2 regions of the Mesorhizobium sp. M0478 genome follow, and region 1 is predicted to be linked to the other one. Evidence: riboswitches for the same ligand, from Rfam matches in the RefSeq annotation. Region 1 holds a riboswitch; the other holds the start of a gene.

Region 1 (15,591 bases):
CACCTCCGCCACTTCCCAGTGGGCCATGGCGGCGATGGCATGGGTGTGGGCGCGGCCGGCGTTGAGCACGCGGTCGGGGATGCCGCCATTGATGCGGCCGCCGTCAATGCGCTCTTCCCACGGCATCGGCCTCAGCCCGTCACGCGAGGCGCGCTCGAAATCGTCGCGAAACCGCTGGCCGGCCTCACGCTGCTGGCGGGTCAGTGAGGTGATGCCGACCAGCGGATCGACATTGCGCACCCGCACGATGCCGCCGGTCGCGGTGTAGCCGTCATTGGAGACCTCGTAGACGCGCCGCGCCTCTTCGGTGCCGACGCTCAACCGCTTGCGGCCGAAGCGATCGTCCTTCAGCGCGAAATCATGGCCGATCTCGCGGCGGATGCGCACCTGCTCGGCTTCGCCTGTGGGGAGTTTTGGTGGCTGCCGTTTCTGCGCGGTTTTTTTGCTCATCGGAGGATCCTTGTGGGATTGGGTTGTTGAGCCGGAAGGTTGGCGTTCCTTCGCGCCCCCCTCTGCCCTGCCGGGCATCTCCCCCACGAGGGGGAGATTGGCAGTTTCGGCGGCTGCGCCTCTGCAACGTTGGCAATTGGCGAAATCGGCGGCGATATCCGATCGCCCCCCTCGTGAGGGTTGAGGAGTGGTCCGCGAAGCGGACGGAAAGCCAATTGCTTGGCTTTCCGAGCGACGAACGTCCGGCAGGACAGAGGGGGCGCTGTCCCGCCGGCTTTCGATCATTGGTGGGGTCGTCCGGAGGCGAGGAACGGAGCCCAGCCGCTCACACCACCTCCGCCACAGGTCGGTGGAAACGCGTCTGATGATATTCGCAGTAGCTTTTCAGCGCCCTTGTGCGCAGGCCGCAGCACAGCATCTCGAGCCCCGGCCGACTGCCGGGAGCATCGTTGTCGGGGTCTTCCTCCAGCGTCAGGTCGAGCGGCGCGCGGCAGCGGTCGAACAGGCAGTCGATGAAGCGCATGGCGGCGACATGCGGCTGACGCCCGAGCGAGGCAGGGCGCGGCGCCGGCACATTGAAGCGGTAGATTTCGCCGTCCACCACCAGCCGTCCTTCGCCCGGGATCGAGGGCGCCGGACGGGCTGGCAACAGTGGCCTGGCCGATGGCTGACGGGTCGGTTTGGCGGCCGGTTTGACCGGCGCGGCCTGCTTCGAAACTCCTACTTCCCTTACGAGCTTGCTTGGCTGCGCCGGCGGATTCCTCTTGGCGGTATTCTCGTTTGCCGCAGTCTTCCCCGTCGCATTCTTCCTCGGTCGGCCGCCGGACCTGCCGCCTCTGGGGTTGGCGAGGCCGATGGTCTTCAACGCGCTGTTGCGGTGGACGATGCCGATGATGGCATTGCGCGAGACCGGACTGCCGCGCAGCGCCGTGAAGCGGACGGCGATCCCTGTGGCCGACAGGCCATCCCTCAGCCAGACGGCGATCTCCTGCAATTCGGTGTCGGTATAGGCAGTCATGTCGGTATCCATTGATTGCGCGCGCAAAGACCGAGCGCCGGCCCCGAGGGCCACGGGAGAAATCAGAGCGGATGGTCGGTGCGGTCAGCCGATACTGACGGCCGGCAGCGAGCCGGCGAGATGCCGCAAGGCGGCTTCGGCGGCAGCTTTGGTGAGGGCGGAAACTGCCCTGCCCGTCAGCCGGTCGAACAGGATGACGGTGCCGTCTTCCGTGCGGATGCAGGAAAGGCCCTGCCCGCCGGAAACAGCCCTTGGCGCACCGGCGGCGCCATGGGCTGAAGAGGTGGCCGGAGCCGGGAGAGGAGCGGCTCCGGCCGTTCCGGTCGATCGGGGGGACGACGGTTCGACCGGATCCGGGGCAAGAGCCCCGGTTTGCGTCCGGACCGGGGAGGAGGACAGCCCGGACGATGGGAGAAAGCTTACGATGTCTGCGGAAACGCTTGCGGTTTGTTCGATCATGCGCTAAGCGTACGATATGTACGAAACGTACGCAAGCGAAATCGTACATATTGGACGATAAATTTCAGGCGATTTGTACGATGCAGGAACCGAGGCACAGATTGCAGCAGGCGCGGGCGGAGGCGGGTTATGCCTCGCCGAGCGACGCGGCGCGGGCATTGCGCGACATCAACAAGAACACGCTGATCAGTCACGAGAATGGTAACCGGCCGCTGTCGCGCAAGGCGGCGGAGAAATACGGCCGCCTGTTCGGCGTCGATCCCGGCTGGCTCTTGTTCAACGGTGACGGCGGCAGCCTTGCGGGGGGCCATTTCGGCTTTGACGAGTCGGGCCGGCAGATCCCGATGCCGTCGCTGGCCACCGTCGATGTGCCCATCGTCTCATGGATCAGCGCCGGCGAACTCGGCAGCCAGGACATGGTGGTCAATCTCAGCGACTATCCGACCATCCCCACCACCGATCTGGAGCAGGGCCAATGGATTGCTCTGCGCGTCGACGGCCCGTCGATGAACAAGATCTCGCCACCGGATTCGATCATCTTCGTCAACCTCAGGGACAAGCGGCTGGTGACCAATGGCTGCTACGTCATTTCGGACGAATCCGGCCAGGCCACCTACAAGCGTTACCGCCCCAACGAGAACCCGCCCTTCCAGCCGGCCTCCTACATGGACATCCCGCCGCCGGCGCTGGAAGGCGCCATCACCATCATCGGCCGGGTGAAGCGCTCGATGATCGATATGTGAGGGAGAAGGCGGTGAGGCGCAATCTCCCCCCTCGAAGGGGAGATGGCCGGCAGGCCAGAGGGGGTCGCCGCGCGTAAGGCGCTGACGTCCTCTGTCCGCGATAGGAAGTCGCGTCAGGACGTACCGACCCCCTCTGTCGCCTTCGGCGACATCTCCCCCTCGAGGGGGGAGATTACGCGCCCAAAAACTCGTTCGTAAAATACCCCCCGAAATCCGGCTTCTCCTTCAGAACCTTGCCATCGCCATCGAGCAATATGCCGGCCCTGAAGAGGTAGGTTCCGATCGCCTCGATCTTGGCCCTGGCGATGGTGCCGATGACGCCGTCCTGGCTGCGCAAGAAGTGTCCGTCGACCAGCATTTTCAGCGAAGCGTGGATCAGCGCCGGGTCGGTCAGCGCATCCCTGTTGGAAGCGATCAGCAGATCGCCGGCTTCCTGCGGGTGATCGCAGGCAAATTGGTAGCCGCGCCGCGTTGCCTCGACGAAGGCCGATGCGGCCTTCGGGTTTGCCTGGAGATATGCATTGCTGGAGGCGATCAAGGTGGTGTGCTCGTCGGGCACGCCGTAGTCGGCGTAGCGGAAGCCGCGCTGCCTGACGCCTTTCAACTCGGCAGCGACGCCTTCCCAGGTCGAGACCTCCAGCGTGAAGTCGACCGAGCCGTTGGCCAGCGCCTCATAGGCCGAGGTGCCTAATGTCACCGTCTCGAAAACGCCCTTGCCGCCATCGTGGCGGATGATGGTCGAGATCAGCGTGTTTTCCCAGGCGCTGCCGAAGCCGCCATAGGTCAGACCGTCGAGATTCCTGGGACTCTTGATCTCGCCGCGATCCGCGTTGAAGACCAACCGGCCGGTCTCCTGCTGGACCACGGCGTAGACCGCCTTGAGATCGGCGCCGGCAGCCCGCTGGGTGAACAGGCCGACGCCGGCAATGCCGAAATCGGCGATGCGGTTGGCGACCAGCGTGCCGGCGCCAGTATCGCCATAGGGCAGGATCTCAACATCGAGCCCGGCCTCGTGGTAGAACCCTTTGTCGCGGGCAACGAACAGGCCGACATGGTTGGTGTTGACCGTCCAGTCGAGCGCGACGGTGATTTTTTGCGTAGCCGCATGAGCGCGAGAGGCAAGCGGCAGTCCGGCAGCCAGCGTCAGCAGCAAAGCCTGCCGGCGTGTGAATTCGGTCATGAAAAACTCCTTTGAGCGGTCTGCGGGAACGAGGGCCGGTCAGTCCCGGGATTGAGCAGCGTGTCGAGGATGTCGGCTTCGAGCGCGGCGGCCTGGCGCGCGGCATCGCTGCCGGTGGTGCGCGGGCGCGGCAGCGGCACGGCAATCTCGCCGATGATGCGGGCCGGCCGCGCCGACATCAGATAGATGCGATCGGAGAGGTAGACGGCTTCGCGCACGTCATGGGTGATCAGCAGCGCCGTCCAGCGTTGGCGCTGCCACATGCCTTCCAGCCAGCGCTGCATACCCGCGCGGGTCAGTGCATCCAGCGCGCCAAAGGGCTCGTCGAGCAGCAGCATGTCGCGCTGCTGCACCACGGTGCGCAAAAGGGCGGCGCGCTGGCGCATGCCGCCGGAAAGTTCCGCCGGCCAGGCGCGCTCGAAGCCGGCAAGGCCGAACTCGGCAAACAAAGGCGCGACGCGTTCGCGCGCCGCCTTGCGGCCAAGACCCTGCACTTCCAGCCCCAGCGTCACATTGTCGATGACGCGCCGCCACGGCATCAGCGAGTCGCGCTGCGGCATGAAGGCGAAGGGGTTGCCCTGCATTGGCGCGCCGTCGAAGCGCATGTCGACCTCACCTTTCAGTGCGCCGGTCAGCAACTGGAACAGCGTCGACTTGCCGGCGCCGGAAGGGCCGAGGATGGAAACGAACTCGCCGGCCGCGACATGAAGCGAAATTCCGGCGAGCACCTCAAGCGCGCCGAAGTTCTTCCTGATGTCCCGGAGTTCGAGCCGCGTCATTGACGGTTCTCTTCTGCAGCTTCAACCTTGCCGTCGCGGCTTTCGCTCCCTGCATTCTCCCAAGGCATGGCGAAGCGCTGGACGAGCACCGCAATGGCGAACAAGACAAGCGTGAGCGCGGCGCTGACGGCGACCGCGGCGAGCACCAGATCGGGCCGAAAGTTGTTCTTGGCATTCAGCATGTAGATGCCCAGCCCCTTCGCCGCCCCCGCATATTCGGCGAAGATCGCGCCGACCACGGCGTAGGTGATGGAGATGCGCAGCCCGGCGAAGAAATAGGGCAGCGCCGAAGGCAGGCGCGCCAGCCAGAAGATACGCCAGCGCCCTGCCCCCATGGCGGCGAGCATCTGCGAAATCTCCTTGCTGGTCGCAGCAAAACCTTCGACCAGCGCGACCATCATCGGGAAGAAGGTGACGAGCGCCACAAGCAGGATTTTTGGCATCAGCCCGAAGCCGAACCACAGCACGATGAGCGGCGCGATCGCGACCAGCGGCAAGGTCTGGCTGACGATCAGCAGCGGAAACAGCGTGCGGCGCAGCGGGGCCAGGAAATCGACCAGCGCCGAAAGCACGAAGGCAGCGACCAACGAGCAGGCGAAGCCGGCTGATGTGGCGCGGATGGTAGGCAGCGTGTTGTCGGCCAGGGCGGCGCGATGCTCCCAGGCCTGCTGCAGCACGCGCGACGGCGCCGGCAGCACGGTGGGGGCGACACCGCCGTAGCGGGCGTAGAGCTCCCAGGCCGCGAGGAGCAGGGCGAAGGCGAAGGCGGCGGGGATGGTCTTGGCGATGCCGGCGGCTAATCTCCCCCCTCGAGGGGGAGATGTCGCCGAAGGCGACAGAGGGGGTCGTCTAGCATAGAGCGCCCACGCCTTGCCGATGCGAAAAGGACGTCGGCGCTCCACGCGCTGGGACCCCCTCTGGCCTGCCAGCCATCTCCCGCTCGAGGGGGGAGATTCGTGGGCATCGCGGTCTTCGCCAATCGCCAATGGCTCCCCTCCTCTTTGTGCTGAGGGGTCAGAGGCATCTCCTCCACGCAATGGGTCAGATAAACCAGCCACGGCAATATCCTCAAGGAACGACGCTTGAGCCGCGGCTCAGACGGCGCTCGGGCTGTTCGCCGAGATCGTGATGTCGAGGGTGACGTGGCCGGCGCCGGGGCCGAAGCGGCAGAAGGCCTCGTTGAGCGTGGCAAACACCGCACCGGCATCGCCACGCAATTTGGTGCAGAAGTTCTTTGAGCGCTCAAAGACGCCGGACTGTTTCAGGAAATCGATGCAGCCGTAGATCTCGTCCATATGGTCGCCCGTGCCCATAACGTAGAGCGAGAACTGCGCCGCCACCTGCTGGCCGGTCGACGGCGTGGCCTGGACAGCGCGGATCGCGGCGATCTTGCGCTCGTCCAGCGGAATGGCGGGGCCGCCGGTCTCGTCGGAGCGGCAGATCGGATCGTCGGGCTCACCCGGACAGCCGCGCGAGACCGCCGCCGAAAGCACGCAGTGCTTGCCGCTTTTGGCCGCCGCCACGAACAGGTCGCGCATTGCGGGAAACAGCACCTCGGGCGGCCCGACCGTAAGGGTCGAGATGTCATCGGTTTCGATCCGCAGCCGATCGCGCCAGGGATCGAGCGCGCCGAGGATGACGCCGACGAAATCGTCGGTCATGGGATAAAGGGAAATCTGTGCGCCTGAAAACATCGCCCGCCTCGCTCCGCTGGTATTATCCAGATCAGCTTTAGGGTCCGAAGGCTTGCCGCCCTCATCTCAGCCCCGACCATACGGAGCACCCCTGTGGATGAGCGGGTTAAAGCACCGTTCGCGGCATTGGGGAAGCCGTTTGTTGAGGCACTGCGGGAAAGTGTTTTGGGCCAGACGTGCCGGGCGCCCGGGCGTTAACAGACGACTCGTTGCGTTATAAGGTTTCCACGAACTTCTTATAACTGCGTTGAAATTCAAGCTGATAAACGTAATTATAAGAAAACGGCAGAGACTCCGCGCAGCCCTTACGGTTTCTGGATTTCCTTATCCGCGACCCCATCCGGACTGTGCTCCTGCATCGCTCGGGCTTGCCTGTGCTGGTCCCCTCGCCCCAGCGCTACGCCATCCACAAGCTGATCGTCGCCTCGCGACGCGGGCCGAGCGCTGGCGCCAAGCGGGAGAAGGATCTCCATCAAGCGCGCCTGCTGACCCAAGCGCTCGAAGCCACGCGTCGCCAGGACGACCTTGCCTTCGCCTTCATGGAAGCGTGGGACAAGGGCGAAAACTGGCGCGAGACGATCCGGGGCGGCTTGAACCTGTTCGACGCCGCCACGAGGGAAAACAGTCACACCATCCTGGGGAAATCCCTCCGCGAAATTGGTGCGACTCCTGAAGGATTCACGATGCGGGATTAGCTGAAGCGACCGCTGCTATATTCATTTCCATCGTCCCAACCGTACGAAATTGGCTTGACGCTTATTCGTACATAAAGTACGATATCTCTTTTCGCAGAGAGGAATGTCCTTGAGCACAGCGAACCATGTTGCCTTCGCCGATCTCTCTCGGCCTTTGCTGTCCCCCCCGTCGTTGCCGCCGCCTTTGTTGCCGCCGCCTTTATTGCCGCCCCCTTTGTTGCCCTTGTCATTCGATCAGTGCGAACGCCTCGCCGGGGCCTGGCGAATGGCCAGCCAAGACATCGCCGACGACATCCGCTTCATCCGCCAATATCTGAAAGTCGTTGCCGAGAAGGACGAGAGGCTGTCGACCGGCACCCTTGTTCACAGCCGCGCCTATGTCGAGGCCTGCGCCGGCTGGCTGCCACAGACCGTGACGCGCTATCTGCGCCACCTGCGCCAGATCACCGAATGCGAACTGGCCATGACAGCTGCCGGCATTCGCTTTGCGCTGTCGAGTTATGCCTGGGAGGCATGAGGGCGCCTGTCGCCAAACACAAGGAATTGCGCTGCCCGTCGCAGGCGCAATTCGTCAGGTTGAGAGGCTCGGGCGCGCCTGAACGGCGGGCGCCAAGGATGGCCCCGGCCAGCGAATTCCGGCCTTGCTTTATTTCGACTGGCCTTATTTCTGGCCTTATTTCGATTTGGCTTTGCCGGACTTTGCGGCGGCAGGCTTCGCCGCCTTTGGCTTGGCGGCTGCCTTGGCGGGCTTGGCGTCAGCTTTCTTCGCCGCCTTTTTGGGCTTGGCGACCGCGCCATCGACTTCAGCCGTGGCCTGCTCCCAGTGTTCCTGATGCGCGCCTTCAGGCCGGCCGGCCTTTTCCCAGATCTCGTGCGCGCGCTGGCGAATGCGGTCCTGTTTGTCGTCCGTCACTTAAGCCTCCGTGGTTGGGTCCGGTCGGTTGGTCCAGATTCCACGAAAACATTAGCCGAAAATTCGGCCGGCGTCTTGAGTGACGAGACATCTCAGCGCGGGTCGGAAATCACCGCAACGCCGAGTAGCGCCGCTTTCTTGACGATCAGCCCCGCGAGGTCGGCATCCGAACGATCGGTGCCGGTGCGCTCCCGCAGGAGCGCGATCGCTTCCTTCATCGATAGCAGCGCCGTGTTGCGCTCGGCCAGCAACTTGTCGCAACACGCCGCAACATTGGCGGAGTTCGGGGTCTCGACATGCGGCAACATGGCAATTCTCCTTTCATCATGTTCGTCATTCGGCCCTGCCGCCCTTTTGGGAAGAACGACAGGGCCGTATCACCGATGAATGGTTAGGTTGTCGAGCGTTACTCGACCACCTCGACAATCCTGCGCGTGCTGGGGTCGACCAACACGGTATGGTTGTCGACGACGGCGTATCTGTACTGAACGTCGGGAACCTCCTGCAGCTCGACAGTGTCAGGCAAGGCAGTGCCGACATTCAATTCGACGCCGAGCAGATTGACCGAGGCAAGCGGATGTTTCTTTACGTACTGGTGCACGACCGTGCGCTGTTCCGGGGTGATGATCACCTGCTGCTGTGCCGGCTGCGTGACGATGACCTCGTCGGCGGCGGCAATGCCGATACCAGCGATCATGGCGAGCCCGGCGACGGCGGGAATAAGGATGGTTTTCATCTTCGTCTCCTGTCGTTGTTGGCGAGCTCCGCCGTGTTCCCGCATGAGGCGAAAACAGCGCAGATCGAGGTGGCGGGCTCCTGGAGGCAAACGCAGCCGGTACGGTCTTGTTCCGCAAGCGGAGACTAAATTGATCGGCTTCCCGGTCATGCCAGCAGAACCCGCACCCGCAAGATTCGCATTGAAGCACAATCCCTCAGGAGACCTTCGACATGGATGATGCACGGCTCCAATTCCGGTGGCGATTGCGGCCGGCGCCGGCATTGATCCGGTGACCGCGTCGCCCGGCCAAGACCGGAACCGACCGCCTTCGTGCCACGCCGTGAAGTTTCAAGCAAAGGTCATTGATCCGGCGGCTGCGCAGGCACCTCGCCAGGCTTGATCACCGGCGTCTTGCCCTGATCCGGCGGCGGCTGCGTCATACCCTGGTCACCACTGGGCGGCGGCTGCAGCACGCCGCCGCAGGGACCGAGCGTGCTGGTCGATTCGCCGCCGCCATTGGCGACCGGCGGCTTCTGACCATCGTCCTGAGGCTGCGCCTGGCAAGGCGCGGCAGGGCCGTTCCGGTCGCCATTGTCCTGCGCAGCCGCCGGGTCGGCCAGCGCCAAGAGCAGCACGCATGGGATGAGGGGGAAAGTCTTCATGGTCCAGCTCCTCTGGATTCATCTCCTTGGCAAAGCAGACTAGTCCTTGGCAAAGCAGACTGGCGGCAATTGGTTCCACGGAGATGGAGTGGTTGCCGGAACCTGACAGCCGGAAGTGAGTTCCACCTTCTCGACGCAAAGCCGCCCGGAGGAGGCAATCATGGAAGAACGAAACAGAAAACCCAATGACGAGGTCGAGGCGCCACCGAGCAAAAACGATGCCCGCGACAGGATCGCCAATGACGAGGTGGAAGCGCCGACGCCGCGCCGGCAGGATTGGGATGCGCTACGTGGCGCAACGGTCCTGCCCGACGGAGCAGATGAGGAAAGCCTGCCGGACACCACCGGTGTCGAGAAGGAAGGCGAATTGCCCGAGGAGGATGACGACAACCCCTACCAGGACAGTGACGATGCCTTGCCCGACGACGCCGAGGAAGCCGCCATTGGTCACGATCTGGCGAGGCGCGGCGGCCCGTTCGACGACGTGTAAGGCAGCGACCGCGGACTTCCGAGAGGTTTCCCGGGACGTCCACGCCGTCACCAGTTGGACCAAGGATGAGCTGAAGGCGATGCCGGAGCATCGCGATATTTCGAAGGATCCGGCTGGCCGGATCCTTCGTTTAAGGCGCCTTGGCGGTTTGGCTTAGCCCTTGTGGTCAAGGGCTGGACGGCGACAATCTCGGCACCTTCGACAGCCGAGAAGCAGCCGAGAAGCACGAACGCGAAGCCCAATATTTCAAGCGCCGTCGAGGCCGCTCGCCTGAAATCTTCAAAGTGCGCAAGAAATCCCCGCCGCGGGCGGTGCAGACACGCTCCGGCATCGCGGCGCTGCGAACCGGGCCATCGACCGCCGGCACTTGAGTGCCGACGGGCTCTGACCTTCAATTCGACCCGGGATCGCCGAGCGCCTCGGTGACGAAGGACGCCGCGATCAGGTCGTCGGCGTCGAGGCGTAGGGAGCCTTCGACACCTCCCATGATGGCTGCGACCTTCTGGAAGGTCTGCATCTCGTGTTCAGTAACGCTGGCGTCTCGCATCCTGGCTTTCAGATCGGCGATGCGTCGGCCCAGTGAGGCCGACGTTCCGATTTCTCTTTTCGACATGGTGGCCTGCTCCTCCCCCAACCCATGCTGTGGACGTACTCAAGTCTGCCTATATATAAGGCAGCGCGAATACAGTCGCCGCAACGCGCGATATCTGGGAAGGTTCCGGCGCCAAATAGTCACGAAATAATACGTGGTGGGACTCGGGTATGTTAAACGCCGACGCGGCGATAGACACCGCAGCCAGCGGCTGCGGCCATCGGCCTGGCCAACCCGTGTCGCGGGTCGCGAACGCGGGTCGGACTTTGATCGCCGCGCGCGAACAGTCAGCGAGAGGCCGGAACCACGCCGGACACCGAGCGCGCCGTTTCGGGCGAAAACACCACGAAAGCAAAAACCAGAACGGCAGCGGCGATAATGAGCGAGCCGCCGGCGACGATCGGTTCAAGCGCCGGGTTTCCCTGCAGCATCACATACAGCGCCGGCAGCATGATCACCAGGCCGAGAGTGTAGAGCCCGTAGTGGATCATGGCGATGCGACGCGCCGCCTTTTGCGGATTGAGCGCGTAGTAGCCGCCGAAGATGGCGCTCGTCACCCAACCGAGCAGATTGATATGCGCGTGCGCGGGAAAAGCGGCGTGGTCGCCCGAGATCGCCATCTGCAGGCCGGCCGCAATCCCCAACATCAGGAACAAGATGGCAGTTTTGAAAAAGAGTTCCGAAACCCTCGGCATGTCATTTCTCCCCCTATGCGGTCTGCGACCGCTTGCGTCCTGGAGAATACACCCACGCGCAGAAATTTTCCACGCCCCGCTTATGGGCCATGCCTGCACAGCTTTTTGCACGCTGTTCGACTTTCTGGCTGCCACAACCCGGCGCCGCCCCGCTACGGCGTCAGCAAGATGTCGGCGCCCGCTCGCTCGTCGAACACCACCGCGCAGCCGCGCCCCAGCGCCACTGCCGACAGCGCGTTGGCCACCGTCTCGTCCGGCGATACGAAATCACCGGTCAGCACTCGCAACTCCTCCACCGCCCTGGCCATTGACACGCAGTGCCCGGCAACGCGATCGCTCGTGCAGGCGTCAACGACGCTGACGAGGTCGATCATCTCGAACTGGCCCATACCGGCCTCCACAAAAACAGCGTCCCGTCGCGGATATGAACGCTGAGGCGAGAGACAATGTTCCGCAGGTCCGATGCCCAGGCGGAGCACTCGACAGCCCGACCTGGAACGGGCCGGCCGGCGACAACCACTTCGCTTGACAATAGGCCCTGTTTGTTCTCTATTTGTTCGGCAAAAACGCCTCTCACAACAGACGCGGCTAATGCTGCAACGCCGCAAAGGGAACGGTCGGGATGGAGCCCACCATCCTGCATGCGGATCTCGACGCCTTCTACGCCTCGGTCGAGCAGCTGCTCGACCCGGCGCTCAGGGGCAAGCCGATCGCCGTCGGCGGCGGCGTCGTGCTTGCCGCCTCCTACGAAGCCAGGGTTTTCGGCGTGCGCGGCGGCATGCCCGGACGACGCGCGCGCGAGCTTTGCCCCGGACTGATCTTCGTCGGCGGCCATTTCGCCGACTATCAGCGGCTGGGCGACGCCGCCATCAAGGTGCTCGACGATTTCACGCCGCTGGTCGAGCGGATTTCCATCGATGAAGCCTTTGCCGATGTCGCCGGCTGCACGCATCTGTTCGGGCCGCCGGCCGAGATCGCCGCCACGGTGCGTCGGCGCGTCCGGGCAGAGCTCGGCCTGCCGATCTCGATCGGCGTGGCGCGCACCAAGCATCTGGCCAAGATCGCCTCGCAGGTGGCCAAGCCCGACGGCCTGGTGGTGGTCGATCCGGACACCGAACTTGCCTTCCTGCATGATCTGCCGGTCGGGCTGATGTGGGGCGTCGGCCCGGCGACCAGAGCGCGGCTGGCCGAGATCGGCATCGAGACCATCGGCCAGTTGGCAAAGACGCATAGCGGGGCGCTGCGAAGGTTGCTCGGGCCCGCCGCCGGCGAAAAGCTGGCGTCGCTGGCATGGAACCAGGCTGGGCCAGTCCGCGCTGCATTGCCGCTCTGTTTGAGCAGGCCGACCAACCAGGCCAGACCCGCCACAGTTTCGGACATTTTTCGCACCGCAACCCGGCCACGCCATGCACGCCCAAGAACAACGCTTTGTCGATGAAGGTGGACTTGCAGTTAGCGCATCGGCGCCAAGAAAACCCGGGGCGGGACGACGGCGCCGCGAAGGTTGACAGTGCCGATCCGTCTGGCATTATCGCGTAAGCTTGGAGGATTCACTATGAAGAAAACCTATTCGAAGCCTGTTCTGGTCAAAAAAGGCAAGCTTTCGCAGGTTACGGCGCTCGCCAATGGAGCGGGTTCCGGCCCGATCGAGTGAAGTCGTTGAGTCGGACTGTCGCCTGATCTGGCGGCCTCGCCTGACACTGGAGATGCGGCATGAAGAAGACCTATTCGAAGCCGGTGCTGGTCAAGAAGGGCAAGCTCTCGCAGGTTACAGCCGACAATGGTAACGGCTCCGGGCCGGTCGCCGTCTAGCAGCCGATTATCCGACGCCTCGTGCCGTCTGGCCGGGAACGGGGCTTTGGGTGCCCGACGTGGAGAGTGGAAAATGAGGAAGACCTATTCCAAGCCAGTGCTGGTAAAAAAGGGCAAGCTCTCGCAGATCACCGCGAACGGCGCTTCTGCTCCTATTCCGGGCTAAACTCGTTCCCCGGTAGATCGAGATCCTCCTGGCAGAGTCGGGCGGCTTGATCGTTTCCGGAGCATGATCTCCCGCAGGCGGCGGGACCGTTCAGCGCACAACCACCAGATCGTCGAGCACGAGCTGCCAATAGTGGCTCGTTGAAAGGCGCACGCGCGTCACCGCCGCCAGCATCGGCGCATAGTGGACGGGCGCCATTGCCGACAGGACGATCGTGTCGCTGGCGATCAGCCGGTCGCCAAGCCAGCTCTCGACCAGTGCGGTTTCGCCTTCGGACTTCAACCATGCCGCTGTCAGCATCACGGAATGGAACCCGAACGGTTTGTCGCTCGAGAATTCGGCCGGGTGTCCGCTGCTCGTATAGCAGACATGGTCTCCCGAGATATTGCCGTTGACGTAGCCTTCGCTGCCTTCGGTATGATCGCGCGCCAGTGCGTTCAGGTTGAACCAGGTCAACCCGGCATAACCGGACGGCACCTTGCGCAGGCCGCGCGTCGTGACATCGTCGAAACCGATGGCCTGCAAGGACGCGGCGCTGTCGACGGCCGCGTTCTCGGGCGACAGCAGGCCGAGTTCGGTCGGGTAGGCCGACAAGGCCAGTCGTCGTTCCATGCCACCGCCGGTGATTTCGATCGCGTCGGCGTCATCGGGCAGATCGAGACGGAAGCCAGCCCCAGCACTTAGCGGATGCACCGCCACCTCTTGCCCTTTCGCCATCACCGAGATGCTCGCCGAAGCACCGTCCGCTACGCGGCCGCTGAGCCGGCGTATCGCAAACAGGCCGACCGGCTGCAGCATTGCTTCCGAGGCCAGCCCGGTGGGCGAGCCCGGCAGCGGCCGGAGGTGCTGCGACTGGACCTCGTTGGCGCTGCTGGAGCGCCAGCCGGGCGGAACCGACACGGTGAAGCGGTAGCTGCCCGGCACATGGATGGGCGCGGCCCGACGTTTCGCCGACGCCAGGAAATTGGCAAAGCCGCCGCGGTTGCTCCGCGCCGCGGCGACGAAGCGGCCGTCGCCATCATGCAGTCTGACCATGATGCCGGCCATCGGGCGGTCGCCGAGCCCGTAGCGGCCGTCGCGATCGGCATCGAAGTAGACAAAGGTCGAATGATTGAGCTTGCCGTGGTTGCCCGACCAGTCCCGGCGCACGGCGTAGTCGTTGGCCGGATCTTCACGAAGCCGGGCTCTGCGACGCGACCGCGCCAGCCGCCAGGCGAGAGCCGCAACGACAGCGGCGAGCCCGGCAAGGAGTATTGCCTTGATCACGGACGGCTCAAGCAATGCTGTCGGCCCTGCTCATCTGGATCTCCTGCACATACATCGATCCATATATCGATGCTGCAGGCGCTTGAGCAACCGGACACGGGACCGGCGGACATGGCGTCGGCCTCATATACCCATCTCGGGCAACTATTCCGGCGACGGCACCGGCGGCTTGGTGGTCAGCGCGGCGCCGAAGGCGGCGACGACCACGGCGGCGACGCCCGCGCACTGCAGCGGGCTCAGGGTCTCGTGCAGGAACAGGAAGCCGGCCAGCGCGCCCAGCGCCGGCTCCAGACAAGTCAGCGTGCCGTAGAGCCTGGCCGGCATCCGGGTCAGCGCCACCATCTCCAGCCAGAACGGCAAGGCGCTGGAGAACAGCCCGACCAGCAGCGCGCTGACCAGGATCGCGGGTGCGATCAGGCCGGTACCCGCCTCGGCTAGGCCGAACGGCAGGGCGAGAGCAGCGGCAATGACCAGCCCGTAAGCCGTGGTCTGGCTGCCAAGCTCGGCGCCCGCCTTTTGCGCAAAGACGATGTAGAGCGCCCAGCAGCCGCCGGCGGCCAGCGCCAGCATCACGCCGATCGGGTCGAGTGCACTGCCGGAGTGGATGAAGGGCGACAACAGCAATATGCCGGCAACGGCCAGCACCACCCAGACGAAGTCGGTGGCGCGCCGCGACGACAGCGTCGCCACGAGCAGCGGGCCGCAGAATTCGAGCGCCACCGCGACGCCGAGCGGAATTCTGGCGAGCGCTGCATAAAACAGCAGGTTCAGCGCCGCGAGGTTGACGCCGTAGGCGATGAGCCAGGGCAGCACGGCGCGCGACGGCCGCACCCGCCACGGCCTCAGCACCGCCGCCAGCATCAGCGCCCCCACGACCAGCCGCAGCGCCGTGGTGCCATTGGCGCCGATCAGTGGAAACAGGCCCTTGGCGAAGGTGGCGCCGATCTGGATCGACACCATGGCGCCAAGCAACGCGCCGATCGGCAAGCCCTTCGCTTCAGCTGCGGCAATCTGCGTCGACGTCAATTCCAGTCCCTCCGCGCGGTGCGCCGCAGCGTTGGCCCGAGATATGGATAATAGGCCTGGCTGTCGTGTGGCACGGGCAGACTGTTGATGGGGCAAGACGTGGAAGGCGAACGCCGACGCATTTCCTCTCCCCCGTCGATCGGGGGAGAGGTGTCGAGCGAAGCTCGACGGAGTGGGGGTCGACCGTCCATCACATCCGCCCGATTGCCTGCTTGCCGGAGGCGGCGACCGTG
Region 2 (15,591 bases), on a different contig from region 1:
TGGTTGCCGGCGAGGACGCGCTGAAGCCGCGCCTGGTGCTTTTGGCCGACGAGCAGTTGACCGGCCCCGCCCGAGACAAGGTCGCCGCGCGCGCCGAGCGTTTCGTCAATTTCCAGATCGAGTCGCTGCTGAAGCCGCTGGTCGACTTGAAGAATGCCGAGCAGATCGCCGGCATCGGCCGTGGCATCGCCTTCCAGCTCGTCGAGCATTTCGGCCTCATCAACCGCCGCGACATCGCCGAGGAAATGAAGTCGCTCGACCAGGAGGGTCGCGCCGCCTTGCGCCGGCTCGGTGTGCGCTTCGGCGCCTACCACGTCTTCGTGCCGGCGCTGATCAAGCCGGCGCCCGCCGGACTGATTACGCTGTTGTGGGCGCTGAAGAACGACGGCAAGGACAAGCCGGGCTTTGGCGACGTGGTGCACGCACTGGCTTCCGGCCGCACCTCGGTGGTCATCGATCCTGCTTTCGACAAGAGCTTCTACAAGCTTGCCGGCTACCGCAATCTCGGCCGCCGCGCCGTGCGCATCGACATTCTGGAACGGCTGGCCGACCTGATCCGGCCTGCGACCAACTGGAAGCCCGGTCTGGGACAGCGCCCGGACGGCGCCTATGACGGCCAGTCCTTCATGGTGACGCCGCCGATGATGTCCATCCTCGGCGCAACCGCCGACGACATGGAAGAGATCCTGAAAGGTCTCGGCTATCGCGCCGAGCCGAAGCCGCCGGCAGAGGTCAAGGCGCGGCTGGAAGCACAGGACAACGCGGTGCGGGAAGCGGCTGCCGCCAAGCTGGCTGCGGACGCGGCTGCAAAAGCTGAACAGGCCAAGGCGGCGGAAGCCGCTGCAAGCGAAGCCGTCGCTGAAGCGCCGGCCGTTGGATCGGAGCCGGATGCGGTTGCCGCCGCTGAGCCTGCGGCTGAGCAGCCCGTCGCCGAAGCCGCAGCGGAGGCTGTTGCAGACGCTCAGCCGGAAGCGCCTGCCGAGGGTTCGGAGCCAGCTGCGGCCGTTGAAGCTACCGCCGAGGTCCCAGCCATCGACGAAACAACTGCAGAGCCTGCAGCGCAAGAACACGCTCCGGCCGTTGCAGAGGCTGACGACACTGTCACCGAAAGCGCCGACGCTTTTACCTCCCCCTCGATGGGGGAGGTCGCGGCGCGAAGCGACGCGGGTGGGGGTGACAGCGCTGACGAAACCGATAGTGCAGACCGCGTAGCCGATGCAGGCGCAACCGCCGACGCCGGCGCTGCCCCCACCCCGGCGCTGCGCGCCGACCCTCCCCACGAGGGGGAGGGTGGAAGCGCTGAGCCTGTCCCCGAGGCCGAAGCGCCAAAGCCCATCTTGCTGTGGCGGCAGGGTCGTTTCGAGCAGCGCCCGCGCCATCGTCAAGGCCGGGACAATCGCCCGCGTAACGGCCAGGCTAGCCGCGCCGATGCGCCGGCCGACGCTGCCGGCGGACAGCCGGCACCGGGCGAACGGCCGGCCTATCAGGGCCGGCGCGACCAGCGCGACGGTGCCGCCAAGCCACGCTTCGACCGTTCGAAGTTCAAGCCCAAGCCGCAGGCCGAGGGCGAACAGCGCCGCGACGGCAAGCCGCAAGGCGAGCGTCCGCGCGAGGGCCGGCCTGACTGGAAAGGCGGCAGGCCGGAAGGCAAAGGCGGACCGCAAGGCGCCAAGCCGGCTTTCCAGGCCAAGCCACGCGAGGAACGCCCTGCGCGCTTCGATCCGGACTCGCCCTTCGCCAAGCTCGCCGCCTTGCGCGACCAGCTGAAGAAGTAGGCTCTGAGCATGATCCCGAAAAGTGGAACCGGTTTTCGGACAAGATCATGCTCCAACAAGAGATAACTCGCTGCGATGGTTGCTGAAGGTCGTCAGCGCATCGACAAGTGGCTGTTCTTTTCGCGCGCGATAAAATCGCGCTCGCTGGCGGCCAAGCTGGTTGTCGCCGGACGCGTCCGCATCAACAGCGACAAAGCAGCGCAGGCCTCCGATCTGGTCAAGCCTGGCGACGTTTTGACCATTACGCACGAGCGCCGTATTTTCATTTGGAAGGTGCTTGGCACCGGCGTGCGGCGCGGTCCGGCCGAGGAAGCGCGCACGCTCTACGAGGACATGTCCCCGCCGCCGGCGCCGAAAGGCGAGGCTGTTGCCGATGCCATTCCGGCGCTGCGCGACGCCGGCAGCGGCCGGCCGACCAAGAAAGAGCGCAGGCAAACCGACCGGCTGTTCGGGGAAGACTGAAGCCTTGGCCGTCTGCGCCATGCCGGCGGTCTGGAATTTCATTCCGGACACGCGGGCCCCGCCTGCAATGGCTGCCCTTGCAAGCGGCAGGCAAAGGCGTTACCTCACCAAAAAAGCCGCCGCATCGGCCCGAAAATCGGAAATCGATTTTTCGGAAGGCACGATGCGCAGATTCAAAGTGTCAGAGCGTACTTTGTGCGTCCAATTGGACGCACGTCGCTCTAGCAAGAACGGGACGTCCCGGAGCCGACCAATGACCTATGTCGTGACCGACAACTGCATCAAATGCAAGTACATGGACTGCATCGAGGTCTGTCCGGTCGACTGCTTCTACGAGGGCGAGAACATGCTTGTCATACATCCCGACGAGTGCATCGACTGCGGCGTCTGCGAACCGGAATGCCCGGCCGATGCAATCAAGCCCGACACCGAGCCGGGCCTCGACAAATGGCTGCAGGTCAACACCGAATACGCCGAGAAATGGCCCAACATCACCGCCAAGAAGGAGCCTCCGGCAGATGCCAAGAGCTTCGACGGCGAGGCCGGCAAGTTCGAGAAATATTTCTCCGCCGAGCCCGGCGAAGGCGACTGAGCACATGACGCTGGAATCGGAATCGATTTCGGAAAGGGTGATGCGCAAAGCAAAAAAGTGCGGCCTATTGGATCGTCATAACGCTGCGTAACGCGCATCATACATTAACTGCCTTGACAGGCGGCGATGGCGCTCGACCTTCGCGTTTGCAGCAAAACCTTGATTCTTCCGACTTTTTGTGCTACACCAGTTGAAACATGCCGGTGACACAACGTCGATTTATGGCGCAAGCGCCCCAAATCACTGAAAGGTGAAATCCCCAATCGGACCAGAGCGATCTGGGCCAGGCAGTCGCTATGTATGCGGTTTGCCGGTCCCGGCTTTTTCCGATGGGTTCATCTGTTGTGCGGCTAACGATCGGTGTCCCCGGTCGCATGCGTTCGGACCGGCAGGCCGCCGGTGCCACAACAAGGAGTTCAGGGCGTAATGGCAACGATCACCCCGCAGAAGAAGTCCACCTCGGCACGCCACGGTTTCAAGACCGGCGAGTACATCGTCTATCCGGCGCACGGCGTCGGCCAGATCGTCTCGATCGACGAGCAGGAAGTTGCGGGCCACAAGCTGGAACTGTTCGTCATCGACTTCCAGAAGGACAAGATGCGCCTGAAGGTTCCGGTCGCCAAGGCGACCTCCATCGGCATGCGCAAGCTGTCGGAAGAGGATTATGTCGAGCGCGCGCTGAAGGTCGTCCAGGGCCGCGCCCGCGTCAAGCGCACCATGTGGTCTCGCCGTGCGCAGGAATATGATGCCAAGATCAATTCGGGCGACCTGATCTCGATCTCGGAAGTCGTGCGCGACCTCTATCGTGCCGACAACCAGCCGGAACAGTCCTATTCCGAGCGTCAGCTCTATGAGGCGGCACTCGACCGCATGGCGCGCGAGATCGCGGCAGTCAACCGCATGTCGGAAACCGAAGCCGTGCGCCTGATCGAGGTCAACCTCAACAAGGGCCCGAAGCGCGGCGCCAAGGCCGACAATGAGGAAGCCGAGCAGGAAGAAGCTGCCTGATCGCTTTCACCGTCGAATTCATGAAAAACCCGGCCTTGTGCCGGGTTTTTGTTTTTACCCCCTTGTGGGGTTCCAAGGAAGGGCGAGACCCGTGGCTCGCCCAGGCAGGGTCGCTGCGAAGCAGCGAGGATGGGGGACGGCACCAGACCCGACCCGGACCTTCCGTCCGACCTCCCACAAGGGGGAGGTAGAAGGCTCAGCCGCCGGCTTCCTTCTCCGCCTCCTGCTTCAGCGTCGCAATAAAACGCTTCGTCCGTTCACGCTCCGGGTTGGAGAACACCACGGCGGACGGCCCCTTCTCGACGATGACGCCGGCGTCGAGGAACACCACCTCCTGCGCAATCTTGGAGGCAAGGCGAAGGTCGTGCGTGGCCATCACCATGGTCGTGCCTTCGCTGGCGAGTTTTCCCAGCACGTCGACCACTTCCTGCGCCAGTTCCGGATCGAGCGCCGAGGTCGGCTCGTCGCAAAGCAGCACTTTCGGGGACGGCGCCAGGGCGCGGGCGATCGCCACACGCTGCTGCTGGCCGCCCGACAGCGTTGCCGGCCAATCATCCGCCTTGTGCGCCATGCCGACCTTCTCGAGCAGCGCCAGTGCCCGCTCGCGCGCCTTTGCCGTCGGCCATTTCAGCACCGTCACCAGGCCTTCCATGACGTTCTCGATCGCGGTGCGATGCGGGAACAGCTGGAAGTTCTGGAACACCATGCCGGTCTGCAGCCGCAGGCGCTGGATGTCGCGGCTGGGGATCTTGATGCCGGGACGGAATTCCAGCGTCTCGTCGCCGATGCGCACCATGCCCGAGGTCGGGATCTCCAACAGGTTGATGCAGCGCAGCAGAGTGCTCTTGCCACCGCCGGAGGGACCGACAAGCGCGGTGACGCTGCCTTCGGCAATGGTGACCGTCACGCCCTTCAGCACCAGATTGTCGCCGAAGCGCTTTTCGATATCGGTGAGGCCGATCATGAGCGCGCCTCCAGGAAGCCGCCATAGCGGTTGAGCCGCTCCTCCAGCCGCGTCTGCAAGGCCGAAAGCACCGAGCTCATCGCCAGATAAAGGATCGCCGCCTCGACATAGAGGATCAGCGGTTCATAGGTGGTGGCGACGATGCGCTGCGCCGCCTGGAACATCTCCGGCACGGTGATGGCGGCGGCCAGCGACGTATCCTTGACCAGCGAGATGAAGGTGTTGGACAGCGGCGGCACGGCGACGCGGCCGGCTTGCGGCAGGATGGTGCGCCGCATCGCCTGGCTCCAGGTCATGCCGATCGAATAGGCCGCTTCCCACTGGCCCTTCGGCACCGAGCCGATCACGGCGCGGATAATTTCCGAACTGTAGGCGCCTATGTTGAGGGTGAAGCCAATCAGCGCCGCCGGAAAAGCATCCAGCAATATGCCGACCGAAGGCAGGCCGTAAAAGATCAGGAACAGCTGCACCAGAAGCGGCGTGCCGCGAAAGATCCAGACATAGAAGCGGACCACGGCAACCAGAGGCTTGGGGCCGAACAGCCGCACCAGGGCGACAACCAGGCCGACGAACAGGCCGAGTGCGAACGATAGCAATGTCAGCGGTACGGTGAAGATCAACGCCGCCCACAGCAGTGTCGGCAACGAGTCCAGCATCAGGTGTAGCCAGTGCGGCACGAACGGCTCCTCCCTCACAGACCGCCGCGGTGACGGCAGTGCGATTGTGTGCTTCTCATATCATGCGAATAACGGCGAGCCGTCAAAGACGGCCCGCCGCTATTTGTCATTGCCGGCAAACCGCCGGGAGATGGTCTTTACTGCGAGACATCCTGGCCGAAATAGGTATCGGCGATCTTCTTGTAGGTGCCGTCGGCCTTGATGTCGGCCAGCGCCTTGTTGATCGCCGCGACCAGCTCCGGATCACCCTTGCGCACGATGACGCCGGAATAGTCGGCGTTCTCTTCCTGCGCGGCGATCTTCACATTGGCGTCCGGCTTGTGCTTCTTGAAGTCGAGGAAAGACAGGCTGTCATTGATGGTGGCGTCGGCGCGGCCGGTGAGCAGCAGCTGGATCGACTGGTCGAAGCCGTCGGTGCCGACAAGTTCGGCGCCGTTGGTCTCGGCGAGCTTGCCGAAATTCGATGTCAACGACTGTGCCGACTTCTTGCCCTTGAGGTCGGCGAAGGTCTTGATGTCGGTATTGTCGCCGCGCACGATCAGCACGGCCTTGGAGGCGATGTAAGGATCGGAGAAATCGTACTTGGCCTTGCGCGCGTCGGTGATGCCAACCTCGTTGATCACGGCGTCGTAGCGGTTGGCGTCGAGGCCGGCGATCAGCCCGTCCCATTTGCCTTCGAGGAACTCGACCTTGACGCCGAGCTTGTCGCCGATCGCCTTGGCGATCTCGACGTCGAAGCCGACCAGCGCGCCGGAAGCATCATGATAGGTGAAGGGCGCATAGGTGCCTTCGGTGCCGACTTTGAGGGTGCCGGCCTGCTTGATCTGGTCAAGATTGGCGCCGGCATGGCCTGATGTAACAGCCAGAACCTGAAGCGTTCCGGCGACGATGAGCGAATTGAGCCATTTCATTTCTATGTGATCCCGTCTTGGCCGGTGTCCGGCGCTTGTGAGAGCCGGAAACTGACAGATACAGCGCAGCAAAATAAGGAACCAGATTTCAAAAAAACGGCGATCCAGAAATCAGATTCTCAAAGCAGCTCGGATCGGTGCCAATAGTCCCGATCTGCGGTGCCGATGCGCCCTGTCGGACCGCACAAAACAACCGCCATCGGCGGCGGAACCAATCCCCGGTGTGGCACGTTCATGGCTTGTTGTAGGGCGCCGCGTTTCCATTTCAAGAACCCTTGGCTGCGCTAGGCCCGAAGCAATTCCAGGAAAGTGGGAAAGCGGTTTCCTTCGGAATTGCGTCAAACAGAGATAACGGCCGCCAGGCCGTCCGAAAATGTCCGGGAGCAGGAGCGCGGCATGATCGAAGACACGGCAGGACGGACCATGGTCCGCACGGCAATGAAAGCCCCTTACCTCGAGCGCGATGAGGAACATGTTCTCGCCTTGCGCTGGAAGGAAGACCAGGATCAGCAGGCGCTGCATCAGATTACCGTCGCCCATATGCGGCTGGTCATCTCCATGGCTTCGAAATTCCGACATTACGGCCTGCCGCTCGGCGATCTGGTCCAGGAGGGCCATGTCGGGCTGCTGGAAGCAGCCGCGCGTTTCGAGCCGGAGCGCGAGGTGCGCTTCTCGACCTATGCGACATGGTGGATCCGCGCTTCGATGCAGGACTATATCCTGCGCAACTGGTCGATCGTTCGCGGCGGCACCTCTTCGGCGCAAAAGGCGCTGTTCTTCAACCTGCGGCGCCTGCGCGCCCGTCTTGCCAATGGCGCCGAGCCGATCTCTAACGCCACGCTCTACCGCGAAGTCTCGGTAGCCCTCGGCGTCTCCGAGGCCGATGTCGAGAAGATGGATTCCAGGCTTTCAGCACCTGACTCTTCGCTCAACGCACCGCTCGCCGACGAAGCCGGCACCACCGAGCGGATGGACTTCCTGATTTCGGACGATCCATTGCCTGACGAGGTCGCCGGCGACACTATCGACGTTGAACGGCGCCTGATGTGGCTTAAGACGGCGCTCCGCGCGCTCAATGCCCGCGAACTCAGGATCATCGAGGAGCGCCGGCTGACCGACGAAGGTGCGACGCTTGAGGCGCTCGGCGAGACGCTCGGCATTTCCAAGGAGCGTGTCCGCCAGATCGAGGCCCGCGCCATGGAAAAGCTCAAGCTCGCGCTGGTGAAGCAGAATCCGGAGTTCATGGCGGCCTGAGATTGCCAGGAACAGGGGTACCGCCCCTGAGTTATCTCAGAAAAAAGCATGCGAAGGCTGGGGTTTCTGACGAAGACCGGCGCTATCTGTCCGTGACGATCTTGACCTTGTCGCCGGCCGAAACCGAGGCGCCCGGCGACATCGCGTTGAGCACGCGGAACAGATCGAGCTTGCGGTCGACGCCGACCATCTGCGCCGAAAGTGTGCCCATCGTCTGCCCGGCCTGTACCGTGACGACGCGGATATGCAGCGGCTTCAGTGCCGCTTTCTCGGCGGGGCTGAGCACGCGGAACGAACCGCTGACCGAGCGTGCCACCGGATCGAGTGTCGTGCTGGCAGAGGGGGCCGCTGTCAAAAGCCGGTAGACCTGACCGCCGGCGCGGATCACCGCAATGTCGAACTGCCAGCCATCGGCGCCGGCGTGCGCGGTCGCCGCCTGGTTGCCGTCGATCGTCTCCTGGCGCACACTGGTCTCGTCGAGACCGGCCACCCAGCCGCTTCTGATGTAGTCGGTCAGCGCACGATCCTTGTCGATCGACACACCGTCGAAGCGGATCGCCATGTCGCCGGGACCGGTCGCCGTCACTGCCGCCGCCGAATTGTCGATGATGAAGCCGTCGGGCACCGTGAACGATACGCCGAGGCCCGGATGCAGGAAGGTCTGGCCGCGCACATAGCCCTCTTCCGGCGTGTCGCCATAGAGCAGGCCGTCTATCCCGGCCAGGAAGGAATCGCGGTCGCGGGTGCCGATGCCCGGCGCGCCGAACTGACGGGCGTGGCGCTGCGCCAGATCAATTCGCTGCGGCGTGTTGGGGTGCGTGGCCAGGAAGTCGAGGCTGGCGTCGGTGGCGCCGCTGATCGAGCGGAAATCGGTATAGGCCGACATCGACTGCAGGAAACGCCCGGCGGCATAGGGATCGTAACCGGCCTCGCCGATCGACTTGATGCCGATGGCGTCTGCCTCCAGCTCCTGGTTGCGCGAGAACTGCGCCAGCCTCAGCTTGCCGCGGATCAATGCCTGCTTGGCGGTCGGGCTGTCGCCCAGCACATCGGAGACCACCTTGGTCGCCAGGCCTTCCTCGGCCTCGAGCTGCTGGCGCTGCAAGCCGTGATTGGCGGTGACGTGGCCCATCTCATGCGCGATGACGGCGGCGAGTTCAGCCGAATCATTGGCCAGTGCCAGCAGGCCGCGGGTGACGTAGAGATAGCCACCCGGCAGCGCGAAAGCGTTGACGTTGGGCGAATTGAGGATGGTGATGCGATAGGTCTGGGTCGGATTGGCCGACACCACGGTCAGGCTGCCGACAACCTTGGCCACCATGCGCTCGAGCTTGGGATCGGAATATTCGCCGCCATAGGTGGCAAGGATGCGCGGATGTTGCGCCTTCGCCAGTTCGGCAAGCTTGCTGTTGGCGGCGACATTGTCGACCGTGATCGGCTTGTCGGAAGGCTGGAAGCCGGATTCCTGCACTTCGGGAGGCGTGAACATCTGGCAGCTGGCCAGCGCCACGGCAAGGCCGGCCAGCGCGAGGAAGCGCACCAGCGGTCTGCGTTTCAAAGTGTCAGTGCCGGTCGGCAGCACGGCGTTCCTTCAGCTCTCGGCGCATGATTTGGACCGGGGTCCGCGCCAGCGAAAAATCGGTTTTCGTTGGCAATCCTGCACACATCAAAAAACCTACAGCGTTTACGCATCCGGCCGGATGCGGCGCTGTAGGGGGCAAATCACGGCTCGTGCCGGACCAGTACTAAGCGGACCTAGCCACATCGACTGGACCATGGCAAGCAAGCGCCACATCACCTGTAGCCGGTTTGGTCGTAAATTATGTCCGCTTCCGGGCAATATCGCGTGATCAGCCCGAACTTGCGCCGATATAGCGCCGAAACGCTTCAGGGCCAGTGCCGTCGAAAAAATCGGCGGCAGGTCCCGTCGCGGCAACCCTGCCATTGTCCAGAAAAACCATCTGCTCGCCGATACGGCGAGCGTCTTCCGGCTGATGCGTGACGAACAGCACCGTCATCGCCCGCTCGGCATGAACGCCGGCCACCAGGTCGAGCATGTCGTCGCGCAGTGCTGGCCCGAGCGAAGCGAACGGCTCGTCGAGCAGCAGCACTGGCCGGTCGCGCACCAGAACGCGGGCGAGCGCCACGCGCTGCCTTTCGCCGCCGGAGAGTTCGCGCGGCAGGCGCATTTCCTTGCCGGCCAGGCCGACGCGGTCAAGCGCCTCGGCGATCGCGGCGCGATCGGCGTCGGTCAGGTTGAGCGATGGCGAGCGGCCGAGCCCGACATTCTTCTCCACCGAGAGATGAGCAAACAGATTGTTTTCCTGGAACACCATCGACACCGGCCGCGCCGAAGGCGGCTTGGCGCCGACATCGGCGGCGCCGATCAGCACACGACCGGACTCCGGCGTCTCGAAACCAGCCACCAGATCGAGCAAGGTCGATTTGCCCGAACCACTTGCCCCCATGATGGCGGTGATCTTAGATGTATCGAATTCGACATCGAACAGGAATGACGTTTCGCCATAGCTGAACGAGACCTCGTCCAGCCGGACAGTCGTGCCTTTCTCCACAGCGGACGTCACGATCTCTCTCCCCGTCCCAGCCAGTCTGCCGCGACCACCAATGCAAGGCAGACCGCCCCGAGCAGCAAAGCCAGCCCGGCAGCATCGGCCGTGCGATAGCTGCCCATGCGCGCCAGCAGGAGATAGGGCAAGGTCTGCACCGAATCGCTGCCGAACAGCGCGATGACGCCGAGATCGCCGAGCGACAGCGCCATGGCGAAGGCAAAGCCGGTGGCCAGCGGCCGCCGGAGCGATGGCCAGTCGACCAGAAGCAGCCGGTTCCAGCCCGCAATGCCGAGCTGCGCGCACAGCTTTTCGTGGCGCTCGCTCGCCGCATCATAGGCCGGGCGCATCGCGCGGATGGCAAAGGGCATCGCCATCACCGCATTGACGGTGACGACCATGACCGGCGCGATGGCAAAGACATCGCTGACCGTGCGCAGCAGGAGAAACCAGCCGGCGCCGATGACAATGGGCGGCACGACGAGGACGAAGCCGGCGCCGGTGTCGGTGGCATGTTCGAGCAATGAACGGGCACTGGACCGGCGGCGCAGCGACAATGCCCGACGCGCCATGATCAGCGACAGCGACAGCGCCACCGAAAGTAGCGCCGCCGAGAAGGCGAGACCGGCGCTGGTCAGCGTCGCCTGACGCACGGCACTCTCGCCCGCCAACCGGCCGAGATCGGCGTCGAGGCCGGACGCGACGGTGGCCGCCATTGGTCCGGCGACGAACAGCAAGGCGAGCACGATCAGGACGGCGTTGAACGCTGTTTCTGCTTTGCCGGCCAAGTGATAGCGGCGCGGCGCGACAGGCAAATTGGCGTCGCCGGTCACATTGGCGCCGAGCCGCGTCAGCGCCAGCATGACGGCAAAAGTCAGCGCGATCTGCAGCACCGTCAGCGTCACCGCTCGCGCCGGATCGAAGTCGAAACGCAGCGCCTGATAGATGGCGACTTCCAACGTCGTCGCCGCCGGCCCGCCGCCGAGGATCAGCACGATGGTGAAGGAGGTGATGCAAAGCATGAAGACAAGCCCGGCGACGCCCGGCAGCGCGGCGCGCAGCACCGGCCACTCGATCAGCCGGAAGGCTGGCCTCGCCCCCATGCCGAGCTGGCTCGCCAGCCGCCATTGATCGGCCGGCACCGTTCCCAGCGCTTCGAGGAAGAGCCGGGTGGCCAGCGGCAGGTTGAAGAAGACGTGGGCGACGAGGATGCCCGACAGCCCATAGATGTCGGGCCAGCTCTGGCCACCGATCGCGGCGAAATAACCGGCGCGGCCATAGAGCGCCAGTATGCCCAGCGCTCCGACAATTGCCGGCAAGGCAAGGGGCACAGTGAACAGCTGCAGGATGAAGCCGCGTCCGAAGAAGCGCGGATGCCGCGACAGCGACCGGGCGACGAAGAGCGCCGGTACGGCGGAAAGCAGAGTCGAGAGCGCAGCCTGCCAGAGCGTGAAGCGGACAACGCGCAGGAGATAGAGGTCAAAGGCGGACGCGGCGCCGGAAAGGTCGTGCGCGCCTTCGCGGATAAGGCCGGCGAAGGCGCCACCGATCAGCAGCGCGATTGCCGCAAGCGCGACAATGCCGGCCGTGATGCGGGGGTCAGAGCGTTGCACTCTTTACCGGGCGTCGCGTTCCTTCGCGCCCCCCTCTGTCCTGCCGGACATCTCCCCCACGAGGGGGGAGATTGGCGGTTTTAGCGCTCCGCTCATTCCTGCAGCTTCGGAGATTGGCGAAAGTCAACGTAAAGGCCAATCTCCCCCCTCGTGGGGGAGATGTCCGGCAGGACAGAGGGGGGCGCCGTAGAGCACTCATCTTTTGACTATACAGCCAAATCTACTTGCTCATCACCGCCAGCCATTCATCCACCCAGGCCTTGCGATTTGCCGCGACCTCTTCCGGGCTGAACAGCAAGGTCTTCGCCGGCTTGACCAGCCTATCAAAAGCCGGATTGAGCGGCTTGTCGGTTTTCCCGGCCGGGAACATCCAGTTGGTCTCCGGAATGACATCCTGGAATTTCGGCCCGGTCATGAAGGCCAGGAACTTCGCCGCCAGCGGGTTCTTCGCGCCCGTGGTGGTGATGCCCGCGACCTCGACCTGCAGATACTCGCCCTCCTCGAACGAGGCGGCCTGGTAGCGCCCGGTGTTCTCGGCCACCATGTGGTAGGCCGGCGACGTCGTATAGGAAAGCACCATCGGCGCCTCGCCCTTGGTGAACAGGCCGTAGGCCTCGCTCCAGCCCGGCGTCACCGTCAGCACTTTGCCCCTGAGTTTCGCCCAGGCTTCCGGCGCCTTGTCGCCATAGACCGACTTGACCCACAGCAGCAGGCCGAGGCCCGGCGTCGACGTCCTCGGATCCTGGATGACGATCTTGTCGGCGGCATCGCCCTCGACCAGTTCCTTCAGGCTCTTCGGCGGGCTCTTCAGCTTTTCGGTGTCGTAGACGACGGCGAAATAACCATAATCATAGGGCACAAAAGTGTCGTCGCTCCAGCCGCCCGGCACGTTGTTTTCAGCCACCGCGCCATGTCGGACAAACAGGCCGGAAGCCTTGGCTTCCGCGGTGAGGTTGGTGTCGAGGCCAAGCACGATATCTGCCTTGGTCGAGGCACCTTCGAGCTTGACGCGGTTGAGCAGCGCGACGCCGTCGGCCGCCGAGACGAAGTCGACGCTGCAGCCGCACTCGGCTTCGAATTCCTTCTTCACCTGGGGTCCCGGACCCCAGTCGGCAGTGAAACTCTCATAGGTATAGATCGTGAGTTTTTCCTGCGCTGACGCAGGGCTTGCCAGTAGCGAAACAGCAAGCCCCAGCGCTGGGACAAGACGGGACAAAAACATGCGCATCGGCGCCTCCTTCATTCGTGTTGAAAGGAATTGAGGCGTCGGGCTGTCCGAAGCGTCTAATCCCTCCGCCGGTACAAACCGGATCAGGTTCAGCGGGTTGGCGAGACTGCCTCTCAGCCGGCCCGCGAAGATCGCGTCCGGCACCCCGTTAGAGCGTTTCGACACATAGGCTCGGCCAAGGTGCCACGCAAGCGGAAGTTTGCCCGAGCATGATCCCGGAAAGTGGAATCCGTTTCCGGAAAAAGATCATGCTCCAACAAAGAGTGACGGTGCCGCTCGGCCTTCCGTTTCGTCGGCGGGGCTGGTAAGGGCCAGCGGATATGAGCACATTCACCATCCTGCTTGGCGGCGATCTCGTCCGCACGCCGCGGCTCGACCGCCAGGTCGCGGGCACGCGCGTCATCGCCGCCGACGCCGGCATCGGTCATGCCCGCCTGATCGGCCTGATGCCGGAGCTGTGGGTCGGCGATTTCGATTCCGTGCCGGCGGACCTGCCTGCCGATCTCGCCGCCGTGCCGCGGGAGGTGTTTCCTCCCGAAAAGGACAAGACCGATGGCGAGCTGGCGATCGCGGCGGCATTGGAACGCGGCGCCACCAGCCTGGTGCTGGCCGGCGCTTTCGGCGGCAAGCGCGCCGACCACGCCTTCCTGCATCTGGCGCTCAGCCTTCAACTGGCAGAGACAGGCACAAAAGTGCTGTTGACCAGCGGAGCGCAGGAAGGCGCCCCTTTGCTGCCCGGCAAGGCCGGCTTCGACTATGCCGACGGAACGCTGTTTTCGGTGCTCGGCTTTTCCGATCTTTCGGGCCTCACCGTGTCCGGCGCGAAGTGGCCGCTCGACCATGTCGAGGTCGTGTTCGGCTCGTCGCTGACCATCTCGAACGAGGTCAAGTCCAACAAGACCGGGGGCGGCCTCGAAATTGAGCTCGGCCATGGCCGCGCGCTGCTGCTCGCCCACCCCTACCCCTTGCCTGAAAGCTGACATGGCCCCGCCCCTTCTCAACCTCGACGGCATAAGACTGACCTTTGGCGGCACGCCGCTGCTCGATGGCGCCGAACTGACGGCGTCCGCCGGTGACAAGATCGCGCTCGTCGGCCGCAACGGCTCCGGCAAGTCGACGCTCCTGAAGATTGCCGCCGGTCTGATCGAGCCGCAAGACGGCGAGGTCTTCCGCCAGCCTTCGGCAACGGTGCGCTATCTCCCGCAAATGCCCGACATGGACGGCTTTGCCAATGTGCGTGCCTATGTCGAGGCCGGGCTTGGGCCTGCCGACGATCCCTACCGCGCCACATATCTGATGGAGCATCTCGGCCTCGCCGGCACGGAGAACCCCAACGATCTCTCCGGTGGCGAGGCGCGCCGCGCAGCACTTGCCCGCGTCATGGCGCCCGAACCCGATATTCTGCTGCTTGACGAGCCGACCAACCATCTCGATTTGTCGGTCATCGAATGGCTGGAAGAGGAGCTCGTCCGGACGTCTTCGGCGCTGATCGTCATCTCGCACGACCGACGCTTCCTCGAACGCGTCTCGCGCGCCACCGTCTGGCTCGACCGTGGCCAGACCCGCCGCCTCGACAAGGGCTTTGGCCATTTCGAGGAATGGCGCGACCTTGTGCTGGAAGAGGAAGAGCGCGAACAGCACAAGCTCGGCCGCCAGATCGTGCGCGAGGAGCATTGGCTGCGCTATGGCGTGACGGCTCGCCGCAAACGCAACATGCGCCGCCTGGGCGAACTGCAGACCATGCGCCAGCGTTTTCGCGGCCATCGCGGCGCCGAGGGCTCGGCGACCATGGTGGCCAGCGACGCCGCCGAATCCGGCAAGCTGGTGATCGAGGCCAAGAACATCGAGAAGAGTTTTGGCGACCTGACCGTGGTCAAGGGCTTCTCGACCCGCATTCAGCGCGGCGATCGCGTCGGCCTTGTCGGGCCGAACGGCGCCGGCAAGACGACGCTGTTGAAGATGCTTACCGGCGAGATGAAGCCCGATGCCGGCTCGGTGCGGCTCGGCACCAATCTGGAAATCGCCACGCTCGACCAGAAGCGCGAGGCGGTCGATCCGGCCGAGACCCTGGCGCAGTATCTCACGGACGGGCGCGGCGAAAACCTCGTCATCAATGGCGAGCAGCGCCATGTCGTGTCCTACATGAAGGATTTCCTGTTCAAGCCGGAACAGGCGCGCACCCCGGTGCGCGAGCTGTCCGGCGGCGAACGGGCGCGGCTGCTCCTGGCGCGTGTTCTGGCGCGGCCGGCCAACCTTCTGGTGCTCGACGAGCCGACCAACGATCTCGACATGGAGACGCTGGAACTGTTGCAGGAACTTGTCGCCGGCTTTGCCGGCACGGTCATCCTGGTCAGCCACGACCGCGACTTCCTCGACCGCACCGTCACCAGCATCATCGCCCCGGACGGAGGCGGCCGCTGGATCGAATATGCCGGTGGCTATTCCGACATGCTGGCGCAGCGCGGCGGCACCCGGCTCGACGACCGCAAGGCGCGCGCCAAGGCCGAAGCCAGCGATGCGCCGGCGCCGGGCAAGAGCGA

The links. A riboswitch is a leader RNA that binds a small molecule or an ion and turns the genes downstream of it on or off. The one in region 1 is predicted to bind thiamine pyrophosphate.
Region 2: another riboswitch for thiamine pyrophosphate. It lies ahead of thiB (thiamine ABC transporter substrate binding subunit); the one in region 1 lies ahead of NKI64_RS15345 (YkoF family thiamine/hydroxymethylpyrimidine-binding protein).

What each region holds. Positions count from the first base shown of each region.
Region 1 is NZ_JAMYRH010000005.1:330,790-346,380, reverse strand. It holds gene NKI64_RS15380 (DUF6456 domain-containing protein) at 1-450, opposite strand, end outside; gene NKI64_RS15375 (GcrA cell cycle regulator) at 776-1,468, opposite strand; gene NKI64_RS15370 (hypothetical protein) at 1,547-1,747, shown strand; gene NKI64_RS15365 (LexA family transcriptional regulator) at 2,008-2,670, shown strand; gene NKI64_RS15360 (ABC transporter substrate-binding protein) at 2,843-3,850, opposite strand; gene NKI64_RS15355 (ABC transporter ATP-binding protein) at 3,847-4,629, opposite strand; gene NKI64_RS15350 (ABC transporter permease) at 4,626-5,468, opposite strand; gene NKI64_RS15345 (YkoF family thiamine/hydroxymethylpyrimidine-binding protein) at 5,724-6,323, opposite strand; TPP riboswitch at 6,314-6,426, opposite strand; partial or broken gene NKI64_RS15340 (GSU2403 family nucleotidyltransferase fold protein) at 6,629-7,018, shown strand; gene NKI64_RS15335 (hypothetical protein) at 7,284-7,535, shown strand; gene NKI64_RS15330 (DUF2934 domain-containing protein) at 7,692-7,931, opposite strand; gene NKI64_RS15325 (hypothetical protein) at 8,024-8,239, opposite strand; gene NKI64_RS15320 (DUF1236 domain-containing protein) at 8,338-8,667, opposite strand; gene NKI64_RS15315 (hypothetical protein) at 9,009-9,311, opposite strand; gene NKI64_RS15310 (hypothetical protein) at 9,472-9,801, shown strand; gene NKI64_RS15305 (hypothetical protein) at 9,942-10,172, shown strand; gene NKI64_RS15300 (hypothetical protein) at 10,193-10,414, opposite strand; gene NKI64_RS15295 (heme-copper oxidase family protein) at 10,681-11,088, opposite strand; gene NKI64_RS15290 (hypothetical protein) at 11,241-11,477, opposite strand; partial or broken gene NKI64_RS15285 (Y-family DNA polymerase) at 11,711-12,388, shown strand; gene NKI64_RS15280 (hypothetical protein) at 12,644-12,742, shown strand; gene NKI64_RS15275 (hypothetical protein) at 12,802-12,900, shown strand; gene NKI64_RS15270 (hypothetical protein) at 12,974-13,066, shown strand; gene NKI64_RS15265 (hypothetical protein) at 13,157-14,332, opposite strand; gene NKI64_RS15260 (EamA family transporter) at 14,477-15,358, opposite strand.
Region 2 is NZ_JAMYRH010000001.1:495,991-511,581, forward strand. It holds gene NKI64_RS02430 (helicase-related protein) at 1-1,775, shown strand, start outside; gene NKI64_RS02435 (RNA-binding S4 domain-containing protein) at 1,851-2,237, shown strand; gene fdxA (ferredoxin FdxA) at 2,491-2,829, shown strand; gene NKI64_RS02445 (CarD family transcriptional regulator) at 3,256-3,837, shown strand; gene NKI64_RS02450 (amino acid ABC transporter ATP-binding protein) at 4,034-4,801, opposite strand; gene NKI64_RS02455 (amino acid ABC transporter permease) at 4,798-5,478, opposite strand; gene NKI64_RS02460 (amino acid ABC transporter substrate-binding protein) at 5,616-6,389, opposite strand; gene NKI64_RS02465 (RNA polymerase factor sigma-32) at 6,786-7,643, shown strand; gene NKI64_RS02470 (M48 family metalloprotease) at 7,726-9,132, opposite strand; gene thiQ (thiamine ABC transporter ATP-binding protein) at 9,494-10,228, opposite strand; gene thiP (thiamine/thiamine pyrophosphate ABC transporter permease) at 10,225-11,823, opposite strand; gene thiB (thiamine ABC transporter substrate binding subunit) at 12,044-13,051, opposite strand; TPP riboswitch at 13,095-13,209, opposite strand; gene NKI64_RS02490 (thiamine diphosphokinase) at 13,372-14,031, shown strand; gene NKI64_RS02495 (ABC-F family ATP-binding cassette domain-containing protein) at 14,033-15,591, shown strand, end outside.